DNA from 3 places in the Pantoea sp. C1E2 genome. Region 2 is predicted to be linked to each of the others. Evidence: predicted binding sites of a transcription regulator. Region 2 holds the regulator's gene; each other region holds the start of a gene.
What was found. The regulator CRP, encoded in region 2, controls carbon source genes, mostly activating them, when cyclic AMP is high. The targets are predictions, from matches to a motif close to ATGTGANNNNNNTCACAT.
Positions count from the first base shown of each region.

Region 1: the regulator CRP is predicted to act here: its motif matches at 1,692-1,709, upstream of ACXI0A_RS03200 (YjcB family protein).
Region 3: the regulator CRP is predicted to act here: its motif matches at 1,903-1,920, upstream of deoC (deoxyribose-phosphate aldolase).

Region 1 covers NZ_JBSZHT010000002.1:646,324-650,537, reverse strand. Annotated here, with positions in the region: gene ACXI0A_RS03215 (glutathione S-transferase N-terminal domain-containing protein) at 1-520, opposite strand, end outside; gene soxR (redox-sensitive transcriptional activator SoxR) at 565-1,041, opposite strand; gene soxS (superoxide response transcriptional regulator SoxS) at 1,139-1,567, shown strand; gene ACXI0A_RS03200 (YjcB family protein) at 1,819-2,100, shown strand; gene ACXI0A_RS03195 (ATP-grasp fold amidoligase family protein) at 2,156-3,106, opposite strand; gene ACXI0A_RS03190 (oligosaccharide flippase family protein) at 3,115-4,214, opposite strand, start outside.
Region 2 covers NZ_JBSZHT010000002.1:4,177,911-4,182,124, reverse strand. Annotated here, with positions in the region: gene ACXI0A_RS19965 (YccS/YhfK family putative transporter) at 1-1,148, opposite strand, end outside; gene crp (cAMP-activated global transcriptional regulator CRP) at 1,207-1,839, opposite strand; gene ACXI0A_RS19955 (OsmC family protein) at 2,143-2,547, shown strand; gene ACXI0A_RS19950 (phosphoribulokinase) at 2,591-3,460, opposite strand; gene ACXI0A_RS19945 (YheU family protein) at 3,522-3,740, opposite strand; gene ACXI0A_RS19940 (hydrolase) at 3,743-4,214, opposite strand, start outside.
Region 3 covers NZ_JBSZHT010000002.1:3,868,453-3,872,666, reverse strand. Annotated here, with positions in the region: gene ACXI0A_RS18380 (patatin-like phospholipase family protein) at 1-1,041, shown strand, start outside; gene ACXI0A_RS18375 (TatD family hydrolase) at 1,038-1,814, shown strand; gene deoC (deoxyribose-phosphate aldolase) at 2,106-2,885, shown strand; gene deoA (thymidine phosphorylase) at 3,046-4,214, shown strand, end outside.

The DNA.
Region 1 (4,214 bases), 3.5 Mb from region 2:
GCACATCGGCGATGCTAAACCGCGACCCGGCGAAATAACGATGCTGGCTAAGATGCTGCTCAATCACGCCACCGTGCAGCTTCAACTGCTTATTCAGCCAGGCCTTCTGAATCCCTTTACTCAACGCCACGCCTGCCGGACGTAAAATCCACGGCACCGGCTTCTTCCCGAGTTGCCCAAACACCAACTTCATCACCAGCAATGGCATCAGCGACCCTTCCGCATAATGCAGCCAGTAACGCGCCTGAATCTGTTCATCCTCATCAGCGATGGCGAACAGATGCTCGCTATCATATTTTTGCTGCAGATACTCCAAAATCGCACCCGACTCGGCGATCACGCGATTGCCATCGGTAATCACCGGCGACTTACCCAGCGGATGAATCTTCTTTAATGAATCCGGCGCCAGCAGCGTATCTTCGCGCTGATAACGTTTAATTTGATACGGCACCGACAGCTCTTCCAGCAGCCATAACACACGGTGCGAACGGGAATTTTCCAGATGGTGAACGGTAATCATGCGGTTTTCCTTGCCGGTCAAAGTCTCCCGGCAAGTATAGCGGATTAACCTTTATGCTCGTCCTGTTCAGGGTCGAGCAGCACCGCTCCCGAACCTTGCTGCGCCAGACGGTCACCAGGATTACGCAGCGGGCAATCGCGCATCGACAAACAACCGCAGCCAATACACCCATCCAGATCGTTACGTAAGCGCGTCAGAGTTTCGATACGCTTATCCAGCTCTTCTCGCCAGTGCTGTGTCAGCGCATCCCACTCCTGGGTCGACATACGCTTATTGGCCGGCACGTGCATCAAACTGTCGCTGACAGTGGCCAGCGGAATGCCGATGCGTTGCGCGATCTTGATAATCGCCACGCGGCGCAGCACATCTCGGCTGTAACGCCGTTGATTGCCGCCATTGCGCGAACTGAAAATTAAACCTTTGGTTTCATAAAAATGCAGCGCGGATACGGCCACGCCGCTACGTTTAGCCACTTCACCCGGCGTTAACACCGGCTTTGGGTAATTGCGTTCTTTTTTCATTTAAGGCCTTTACCTCAAGTTAACTTGAGGAATTATACTCGCACCCCATCAAAACTTCGAATTTCAAACCCGATAAACCTTTCAGAAGGATGAGGCTATGATGCAACAGGAAATCATTCATTCACTGACACACTGGATCGATGAAAATCTGGATAAGGCCCTGTCGATCGATGAAGTGGCGGCTAAATCCGGCTACTCCAAATGGCACCTGCAGCGTATGTTCCGTACCGTGACGAAACAAACGCTGGGTGGCTATATTCGTGAGCGCCGCCTCACGCTGGCTGCGGAAGCGCTACGTCAGACGCAGCGTCCAGTGTTCGATATCGCGATGCAATACGGTTACGACTCGCAGCAAACTTTTTCGCGCGTGTTCCGCCGTCAGTTTTCTCAAACGCCAACGGCCTATCGTCACACCATGCGCCGTCAGGCGATGACTCAGCGCCCGCGTCTGCTGAGTTTTGATTGCAGTGATAGCATGAACAGCTTCGCTCAGCGCACCACCGGCGAGTGCTGCCCGGTTCAGTGACATTCTGCGCGCCCTTCGCGGGCGCACCTTCCCGCCTCACCCTCGATTTCTCCCCCGCTTCGATAAAAATCTTTCTACCATACCAGGTATAAATTTTGTTCAAACTTTCAAATCGAGTGATATAATGTGACCCAAGTCACAGATTTCGCCCCGCGTAAGACGGCCAGAAGGGCCTCCCTGACCCTCCTTCTTTGCCGCCAGTGATGTCCAATCAACGTCAGGGATATTACTGATTTAAGAGGTTTTTGCAGATGGCTACGTTAACCACCAGTTTAATCGTCATGCGTTGGGAGCTGCTCAGCGCCATCATGATGTTCTTCGCCAGCACCATGAAAATTAAACTGCGTCAGAACAGTCACCACGTGATGGCGCTGATGTGTGGCGGCATTGGTGTGGGCATGTCCTGCTGGTTCGTCACCGGCCTGCTCGGTATTACCCTGAGCATGGAGAATCTGCATAACTTCATGGAAATCTCCAAAAACGCCTTCATTGAAGTGATGAGCCAGACGCCTGCTGATTGGCCGATGCCTTAATCGCAGCCAATAAAAAACCCCGCTGAGCGGGGTTTTTTATTTTGCTGTGTGATACTCAAATTTTCTTCAATACGGCTGGAATAGCCACTTCCGGCACTGTAACACCCGGTATCTGCGTACCGCGGCGGTCTTGAATCCACATATCACCCATCATCTGGTTTAACCCACGATCCAGACCTGTCACCAGCCCGGCCCCTGGCGTAAACGTCAGCTCGCCAAAGTAAATCCGATCACCATCGATGTACCAGTCCACACGTACATAATCAAAATCACTCGCCAGCGTTTTGCTCAGCGCTAATGCGTGCTGTAACTGCGCCATAATCGGAGACACATCCAGCCCGGTATCGCGGATTTTGTGATAGGCCTCATTGAGGTTGTTCACATAGAAATTCATCGACAGTAAGGGGTTACATCGGTTGTAAATCACCTGCAGCACATACTCAAAGCTGCCGTCGCGCTTATTGAACATGTGAAACTTGTAATCAATCGGCGCAGTTTTGCCATCACCAATGTACTGCTCCACCAAAATACGTGGCTTGATGTAGCGGTAGTGAATCTCACGCGCTTCATTGGCGAAGTCGGTTTTCAACCAGCGATGGCAGTCACTGATAATGTTCTGTTTCTTAAGCGCATCCGGCTCTTCCAACAGGATTTCCACCATATTGGAACCGTGATTGGGCTTGATCACCGTATTCTTCCAACTTGGCAGCGTATGCAGCGAGTGTGGATCGCTGGTTTCATACACCAGCGGGATCAGGTATTCACTACCCACTTTCTCGGCGATGTATTCGCGCACCGAATATTTATCCGACAGGCGGCCATAGATTTGGTAGTCGCCAAAAACGAATTTCCGGTACAGCACCTTCTCATTGAACACTTTCGGCTGACGCAAATTGGGCAGTTTGCGGAATTTATGAAAGTAGTAGATGCGGTCCTGGTAAGCCCAGGGCATCTTCTTGATGAAGTACTGGACACTTCTTCTGAGTTCATCTTTCAACTTGAGCATATCTGACCTCATTTGTAGGTTTTGTAGTTGAGTGAGGAAACTTGAATCTTCTGAATGACGCCGTTATTGAAGAAGTAATTCATTACGGTGAGGGACAGAAGTTCAGAGATGAAGACGCTCCAGGCGGCACCCATGATGCCGTAGCCCTGGATCAACCACCATGACAGCGGCAGGCTGATCACCATCAGGCAGACGATCTTCTTCAGCAGATAGTTAAATCCGCCCTCTTTCACCATGTAGCGATACGCTACGGTCCCCATTGCCGAAAAGCAGGTTGCTAACGACAGTAACGTAATGAGACTCCCTGACTGTGTGTACTCGTGACCATATAAAGCGATGATGATTTGTTCGCCATACAGCGCGATCACCGCTAACAACAACAATGAAACACCCATGACATAGCCGTTCAGCCGCGCAGTGAGCTTGATGGCGGCTGCTCCGCGCTCCCGGAAGATCTCCGAGAAGCAGGAAGTGATGATGGCAACCGGGATGAAAATCCAGGACGCCGCAATGGTATTAGCGGCCGCAAACAGGCCGAGGTCGCGAGCTGAGACAATGCCCGCCAGAAACATCTGGGCTGCCTTAACCTGCACGGAGATGAAAATGCTGGAAATCGCCAACGGTAAACCGGCGTACAGCAGATAGCGCAGGTAGGTATTACGCTTCTCCTGCGGTGGTGCCATGTCCTGGTTTTCGCGATAAAAGTTAGACCGTTTAATGACGTACGGCACCAGCGTAACCATGACAATCGAAAGCGTCAGCCACAGGGGGTTGAGGTGCAGCCAGGCGATGGTAAAACTCAGGATAAAGCCCAACAGCAGGCCAACCGAGTTAGCTACCGTGTTAAGCCGGGAAGCCAGACGCGCGTTGTTGTATACGCTGAAGGTGTCCTGCGTCACAAAGACGGAGGAGATAAACGAGGCCAGGGCAAACGCGAGGAAATTTTCCTGCATGTTGTACCACACCCAAATCAACACCGGAATGGAGGTCAGCAGCAACAAGACCAACCGCATGGTGCGGGCCACCGTCATCAGGCGCAGGCCTTTCGGCGCGCTCTTGCTGATGCGTTTGAACAGGATGGTTTCGGTACCGAAAATCGCTACGGTCT
Region 2 (4,214 bases):
AACAGCGCCAGCGCACTGCCAAACATCAGCATCACCGAGATACGCGCGGCGGTGCGCAATGCGGCGGATTTCAGCGACAGATAGCTGCGCAGCGCCGGAAACAGCGGCAAACGGCGCTGGCGATCGGCCATCAGGTCACGGGTGTACAACGGCTTCTGGGTGCGCAGCACGCGAGCGATACGGCTGAAGTGGTAATAGCAGAAGTTACCCACCGGATTATCGGGGTTTTGACGCGCAATCTTCTCCAGCGCACCGAGCTGCTTCTCCATGTGAAAACGATCGGGCAACTGATGATAGAGAATGGCATCGGCCAGCAGACGCAGGCGCGCAGAGATAGTTTTCGCATTCCAGCGGATCACCGCTTCGGCGTGACTCTGTTCCACCAGCTTCTGCACCTCTTCCGGCTGGTGCAGGCTCACCGAGATGTGTTCCTGCAAATCCAGCGCCACCTGGAACGCGCGCGTCAGGCGTTTGTGGCTGTTATCACGACTGGCCGACAGCATATGCATTTGCTGATAACAGGTGGTGATCAGATCAACGGCTTTTTGCTGGCGTGCCAGCAGCGGTGGTAATGCCTTTTCCGGATCGGTGAGCTGCGTCAGCAGGGTATATTTGGCATCGCAGTAATCCGCCAATTCCCGATACAGCAGGCTAAGGGTTTCACGCATCGGCTGCTCTTTCCACAGCCAGAACCAGAACCAGTTAAACAGGCCGTACCATAGCGTGCCACCGATATACAGTAGCGGCGGCACCCACATGGGCATGCGTCCAACCAGGCTGAGGCTAAAGATGGCGGCAATCAGTGTGGCGGGCAGCAAGCGACCGTGCAGTGGGCTGATTTCGCCGGTCACGCCTATCAGCAGCGGCAGCACGAATAGGATCAGCGGTAAAGGAATCGCGTCACTGGTGAGAAATTGGATCAAAAAGCTGGCGGTGGCAAACAGGGAGCCGCCGACAATCAGGCGTTTGAAGAAGCGTTTATGCGGGGTATCGAGACCCGCCATGTTGCAGCAGGCAGGCACTAAGGAGAACAGCAGGCCTTTTTGCAGATCGCCAAACAGCCAGCCAAGAGCCACAGGCAGGCACAGCACCAGCGTTTGCCGCAGTGCGTAGTTGACCTCAGGATGATAGATGATTCGGCGCCACATCAGCTCATCGCAAACAAAAACGGCGCGATGTTGCCATCACGCCGTGGGTGATAAGAAATTAGCGGGTGCCGTAGACGACGATGGTTTTACCGTGTGCGGAGATCAGGTTCTGATCTTCCAGCATTTTCAGGATACGACCCACGGTTTCGCGTGAGCAACCCACGATTTGACCAATCTCCTGACGGGTGATTTTGATTTGCATCCCGTCCGGGTGAGTCATCGCATCTGGTTGTTTAGCCAGATTAAGCAGCGTTTGCGCGATACGGCCCGTCACATCGAGGAAGGCAAGGTTGCCCACTTTTTCGGAGGTGACTTGCAGACGACGCGCCATTTGCGACGAGAGTCGCATTAAAATATCCGGGTTTACCTGAATCAGCTGACGGAATTTTTTGTAGGAAATTTCAGCCACTTCGCAGGCACTTTTCGCACGTACCCAGGCACTACGTTCCTGACCTTCTTCAAACAGGCCGAGTTCGCCGATGAAATCTCCCTGATTGAGGTAGGAGAGGATCATCTCTTTGCCTTCTTCATCTTTGATCAGTACCGCGACGGAACCTTTCACGATGTAGTACAGCGTTTCCGCTTTCTCACCCTGATGGATGAGTGTGCTTTTGGACGGATATTTGTGAATATGGCAATGGGACAGGAACCATTCGAGTGTAGGGTCTGTTTGCGGTTTGCCGAGAACCATTCGCTATTATCCTCTGTTGTAATCGTGCCCAAAATACAGGGGGCAGTTTTCCCTGTCAGGCGGTGTAATCGTAGAGCGCTTCCAGTAAAGGAAAATTATTTCCGGGTGATTCTTAAGCTACGCTTTTGATTCTTCCCGCCTTCGTCTGTTATGACGAAAATATTTTCAGCACTGTTTGTAGCACAGCTTTTGCAAGCTGTCTTCTGTTGTCTCGCTTCAGCAAAGGGCAGATGTGTCTGGATTGCTGTTTATCAAGTGAAAGCGTACTCTGGCGGCAAAACCGCCACTTCAGGAGAAAGAATAATGCAGGCACGAGTGAAATGGGTGGAAGGGCTGACCTTTCTCGGAGAATCCTCATCAGGCCATCAGGTATTAATGGACGGTAACTCGGGCGACAAAGCGCCGAGCCCGATGGAGATGGTTTTGATGGCAGCTGGCGGCTGTAGCGCGATTGACGTGGTGTCGATCCTGCAAAAGGGTCGAAATGACGTGGCTGACTGCGAGGTGAAACTCACCTCCGAGCGCCGTGAAGAAGCGCCACGTATTTTCACGCAAATCAACCTGCATTTTATCGTTAGCGGCAAGGCGCTAAGCGATAAAGCGGTCGCGCGGGCTGTCGATCTGTCGGCGGAGAAGTATTGCTCGGTGGCGATCATGCTCGGCAATAGTGTGAAAATGACGCACAGTTACGAAGTGATTGAGCGATAGCATCAGCGGGCGGCCAAACGGCCGCCGCTACAGAATTTCTGGATTATTCAATCCGTTTACCTTCAATCAGCCGCTGCACCAGTGGCGTCATGATTAACTCCATCGCCAGACCCATTTTACCGCCCGGCACCACCAACGTGTTCATATGTGAAATGAACGAGCCCTGGATCATCGCCAGCAGATAAGGGTAAGCAATGCCTTCCAGTCCACGGAAGTGAATCACCACAAAACTTTCATCGAGCGAAGGGATTTCACGTGCGGCAAACGGGTTGGAGGTGTCAACGGTCGGCACGCGCTGGAAGTTGATATGGGTGCGTGAGAACTGCGGCGTGATGAAGTTGATGTAATCCTCCATCGAACGCACCACCGAATCCATCACCGCTTCGCGCGAATGGCCTCGCTCGCCGGTGTCGCGCACCAGCTTTTGAATCCACTCCAGGTTGACGATCGGCACCACACCGACCAACAGATCGACATGCTCCGCCACGTTCTGCTGCTGCGTGACGACGCCGCCATGCAGTCCTTCATAGAACAACACATCGGTGTTTTCCGGCAACGGCTGCCAGGGCGTGAAGGTGCCGGGCACCTGATTCCAGGGCACAGCTTCATCATAGGTGTGCAGATATTTGCGCGATTCACCTAACCCGGTTTGTCCGTAATGCTTGAAGGTGTGTTCTAACAGACCGAAGTCGTTGGCTTCCGGGCCGAAATAGCTGATATGGCGGCCCAGATCGCGCGCTTTACGGATCGCCATGTCCATTTCGGGACGGGTATAGCGATGGAAGCTGTCACCTTCCAGCTCCGCAGCGTGCAAATCCAGCTGCTGAAATATTTTACGGAAGGCAACGCTGGTGGTGGTAGTACCGGCACCGCTTGAACCGGTCACGGCAATGATTGGATGCCTGGCTGACATAACAGAACTCCCTGTGAGGTCGGGCGATGAGCATTGTTACCACGAATTATCGTGCGGTGCATTAACCGCGAAATTCGCCTTTCGGCATAATGTTGACGGATTCATGCAGTTCCGACCACACCAGAACGACGTCCCCGCGTTCCAGCTGGCGGCGCACGTCGGCCACTTTCTGTTCCAGGCTGCGCTCCTGCTCACCGTAGTCGGTGCCTTCGCGCAGCACGAAGGTTTCAATCAGGTTTTCAAGCGTTGCGACTTCAAGTTCTTGCCAGGGAATAATCACGATCACACATCCAGATAAGTTGAGAGCCAGTCAGGCACACGTTGTTCCAGCCACATTTTTGGCTTCATTAACGTACCGCCGACAAAGCCAACGTGACCGCCTTTTTGCGTCAGCTGATATTCAATCGAAGGCGACAGTTGCTCCGGCTGCGGGATCACCGCATCAGTCATAAAGGGATCGTCTTTAGCATGGATGATCAGCAACGGTTTGCGCACGCCCGTGAGCAAGGGCATGGCGCTGGCACGTTGATAATAGTCGTTGGCATCCAGAAAACCGTGCGCGCGGGCGGTAATCGCATCATCAAACTCACGAATACGGCGGAATGCCCGCAGCTGGCTCAGTTCAACGGGCAACGTGCCGGGCCAGGCCAACAGTTTGCGCGTGGCATTCTGTTTCAGCTTGGTCAGCAAATAGTGCTGATAGAAACGAGAGAAGCCGGCATCGAGCTTTTCGCTGCAGGGTTCGAGCGCAAAG
Region 3 (4,214 bases), 310 kb from region 2:
ATCCCGGTGTCATTAGACACCTTTGAGCCCCTGGCGCTCACCCCGTTCAAATCCAACAAAATTGCTCTGGTCTGCGAAGGCGGCGGTCAACGCGGCATCTTCACCGCAGGCGTTCTTGATGAATTTCAACGCGCCGGTTTCAACCCTTTCCAACTGATGTTAGGCACCTCCGCAGGCGCCCAAAACCTGTCCGCGTTTGTCTGCGCCCAGCCGGGTTACGCGCGCCGCGTCATCACGCGTTACACCACCAGCAAACTTTTTTTTGATCCGTTGCGCTTCGTGCGTGGGGGACATCTGATCGATCTCGACTGGCTGATCGACGTCACCAAACAAGAATTTCCCTTGTCGCTCAGCAACGCCGAAGGGCTGTTTGCCAAAGGCAGCGAGTTCTATATGTGCGCCTGTCGCGGTGACGATTACCGTGCCGAATATTTCAATCCCACCAGCCTGAACTGGCATGACGTGATCAAGGCCTCCAGCGCCATTCCGGGCTTCTATCGCAGCGGTGTGCTGATGGACGGCGTAAACTATCTGGATGGTGGTATCAGCGATGCGATTCCGGTACGCGAAGCGGCACGACGCGGTGCCGATACCATTGTGGTGATCCGCACCGTGCCGTCACAAATGTCTTATACGCCTAAGTGGTTCAAACGCATGGAGCGCTGGCTGGGTGACAGCGCGCTGCAGCCGATGATCAACATTCTGCATCATCATGAAGAGAGCTATCGGGAGATTCAGCAGTTCATCGATGAGCCACCCGACGATCTGCGCATCATTGAAATTTACCCGCCAAAACCGCTGGCGAGTATGGCGCTGGGCAGCCGTTTGTCTTCACTGAATCAGGACTACCATTTAGGGCGCCGCAGCGGTCGCTACTTCCTCGCCACGCTGGGTCAATGGCTTAGCGATGCCGAACCGTTCCTGCGCCAGACCACCGTAACGCCGCCGGCCGCCGTGGCGAATGCGCCGGACAATCGTGCGGTGCACACCCCGCCGCTGGCGGATAACGATGCAGACTTTGATGCAGGATCGCTGGCATGAGATTTATCGACACACACTGTCATTTCGATTTCCCGCCGTTTGTTGATGATGCGACTGAGAGCATCGCGCGGGCGGCGCAGTCGGGCGTGGAACGCATCATTGTACCGAGCGTGGATGCCAGCCGCTTTGCGTTGGTCAGCCAGCTGGCGCAGCAGCATGACGCGCTGTACGCCGCGCTGGGTCTGCATCCGATCAATATTGCCGTGCACGAAGACTCGCATCTGGATCAGCTGGAACAGTGGCTGCAAACGCCGGATAGCAAACGCGTGGCGATCGGCGAGATCGGCCTCGATCTCTATATGCAGGACGCGCAATTTGATAAGCAGACACGTTTGCTGGATGCACAGCTCAAACTGGCGAAAAAATACGATTTGCCGGTGATACTGCATTCACGTCGCACACACGATCAGTTGGCGCTGCATTTGCGTCGACATGATTTACCGCGCCGTGGCGTGGTGCACGGTTTTGCTGGCAGCCAGCAGCAGGCGGAGCGTTTTATCCAGCTTGGCTATGCGATTGGCGTGGGCGGCACCATTACCTACGAACGCGCCAGTAAAACCCGCAATACACTTGCCAGCCTGCCGCTCACCTCATTGTTGCTGGAAACCGATGCGCCCGATATGCCGTTGCAGGGTTATCAGGGCCAGCCAAACCGCCCTGAGCGCGCGCGTAATGTGTTTGACGTGCTGTGTCAGTTGCGCAGCGAATCGCCCGAGATCATTGCCGATGCGCTGTGGCAAAACAGCCTGCGGGTGTTTGCCCTGCCTGCCTGATCCTCTCCCGACACAATCTGGATTTGCCGCTATTTTGGCCGGCATTGGCTACAGTAATAAAATCGGCATTACACCTTCTCGCCCTGTTTTGTGATAATATTCACAACCTGTATTACGCCTGAAAAGCGCTGTGCTAGCGATTATTTGTGATGTGAATCACTAAATAATTGTATTCATATGACGAATTTTCTTTTTTCATGTGACATGAAGCGCAATTCATTCAGGTGTGGTTTGTTAGAATTGTCACATTATCCGGTGGCGTCGTCTGCCGGTCACCTTTTGGAGAGCATCATGACCGATCTTAAAGCGGCTGCACAACGCGCCCTGCAACTGATGGATTTGACCACCCTGAACGAAGATGACACCGATGAGAAGGTGATCGCGCTGTGTCATCAGGCGAAATCGCCAGCCGGTAACACCGCAGCGATCTGCATCTATCCACGTTTCATCCCTGCGGCGCGTAAAGCATTGCGCGAGCAGGGCACGCCTGATATCCGCATCGCCACTGTGACTAACTTCCCACACGGCAATGATGACGTTGAGATCGCGCTGGCTGAAACGCGTGCGGCGATTGCTTACGGTGCAGATGAAGTGGACGTGGTGTTCCCGTATCGCGCGCTGATGGCCGGCAACCGCGACATCGGTTTTGAGCTGGTGAAAGCCTGTAAAGAAGCCTGTGCCGCCGCCAACGTGCTGCTGAAAGTGATCATCGAAACCGGTGAGCTTAAAGAAGATGCGCTGATTCGTGCGGCTTCTGAAATCGCTATCGATGCCGGTGCGGATTTCATTAAAACCTCCACCGGTAAAGTGCCGGTCAACGCCACGCCAGAAGTGGCCGCGATCATGATGCAGGTGATCCACGATAAAGGCGTGCAGCAGCAGGTAGGCTTTAAGCCTGCGGGCGGCGTCCGTACTGCGGAAGATGCCGCGATCTACCTGAAGCTGGCGGATGACATTCTGGGCGAAGGCTGGGCGGATGCGCGTCACTTCCGCTTTGGTGCTTCAAGCCTGTTAGCTAGCCTGCTGAACACGCTGGGTCACGCCACTGCGACCAGCAAAGCCGGTTACTGATTCCAGCCTGTTGGTCGCCATAAATGGCGACCCTACGTTTGTTCGGAGCGTTTTCGTAACGGATGTTTGGTACGTTCCGTAACGGATGTTTGGTACGTTTTCGTAGGGTGCGCATTCATGCGCACCTGGCCGTTTTCACAGCACCCCCGGGGAGGCAACCGTGTTCCTGCCACAAGAAATAATTCGAAAAAAACGCGACGGCCTGCCACTGAGCGAGGCGGAGATCCGCTTCTTCATCAATGGCGTGCGCGACAACAGCGTATCAGAAGGTCAGATTGCCGCGCTGGCGATGACCATCTATTTCCATGATATGAATCTGGAAGAGCGCGTGGCGCTGACCATGGCGATGCGCGATTCCGGCACTGTGCTGAACTGGCAGTCGCTGAACCTCAACGGTCCGATTGTTGATAAACATTCCACCGGCGGCGTGGGCGATGTGACCTCGCTGATGCTCGGCCCGATGGTGGCAGCGTGTGGTGGTTATGTCCCGATGATCTCCGGACGTGGCCTCGGCCACACCGGCGGCACGCTGGATAAGCTGGAAGCCATACCCGGTTTCGATATCTTCCCGAGCGACGATCGTTTCCGCCAGATCATCAAAGATGTCGGCATCGCGATTATCGGCCAGACCAACTCACTGGCCCCCGCCGATAAACGTTTCTACGCCACGCGTGATATCACCGCCACCGTTGACTCCATCCCGCTGATCACCGCCTCGATCCTCGCCAAGAAACTGGCGGAAGGTCTGGATGCATTAGTGATGGATGTTAAAGTCGGCTCCGGTGCTTTTATGCCGACCTTTGAAGCCTCGGAAAATCTGGCGCAGGCGATTGTTGGCGTGGCGAACGGTGCGGGCTGCAAAACTACCGCGCTGCTGACTGACATGAATCAGGTGCTGGCGTCGACCGCCGGTAACGCGCTGGAAGTGCGTGAAGCGGTGCAGTTCCTCACCGGCGAGGCGCGTAATCCACGTCTGCTGGAAGTGACGATGGCGCTGTGCTCGGAAATGCTGATCTCCGGCAAGCTGGCAGAGAATGACGCCGAAGCGCGTCAGAAATTGCAGAACGTGCTGGATAACGGTAAAGCGGCGGAAGTCTTTGCCCGCATGGTGGCGGCGCAGAATGGTCCGGTGGATTTCATCGAGCGCATGGACAGCTATCTGCCTGCGCCGATGCTGAGCAAAGCGGTGTACGCCGATCGCGCCGGCATTGTCAGCGCCATGGATACGCGTGCGCTGGGCATGGCGGTGGTATCGCTCGGCGGTGGCCGTCAGCGCGCCAGCGACAGCATTGATTACAGCGTGGGCCTGAGCGAGATGACCACGCTCGG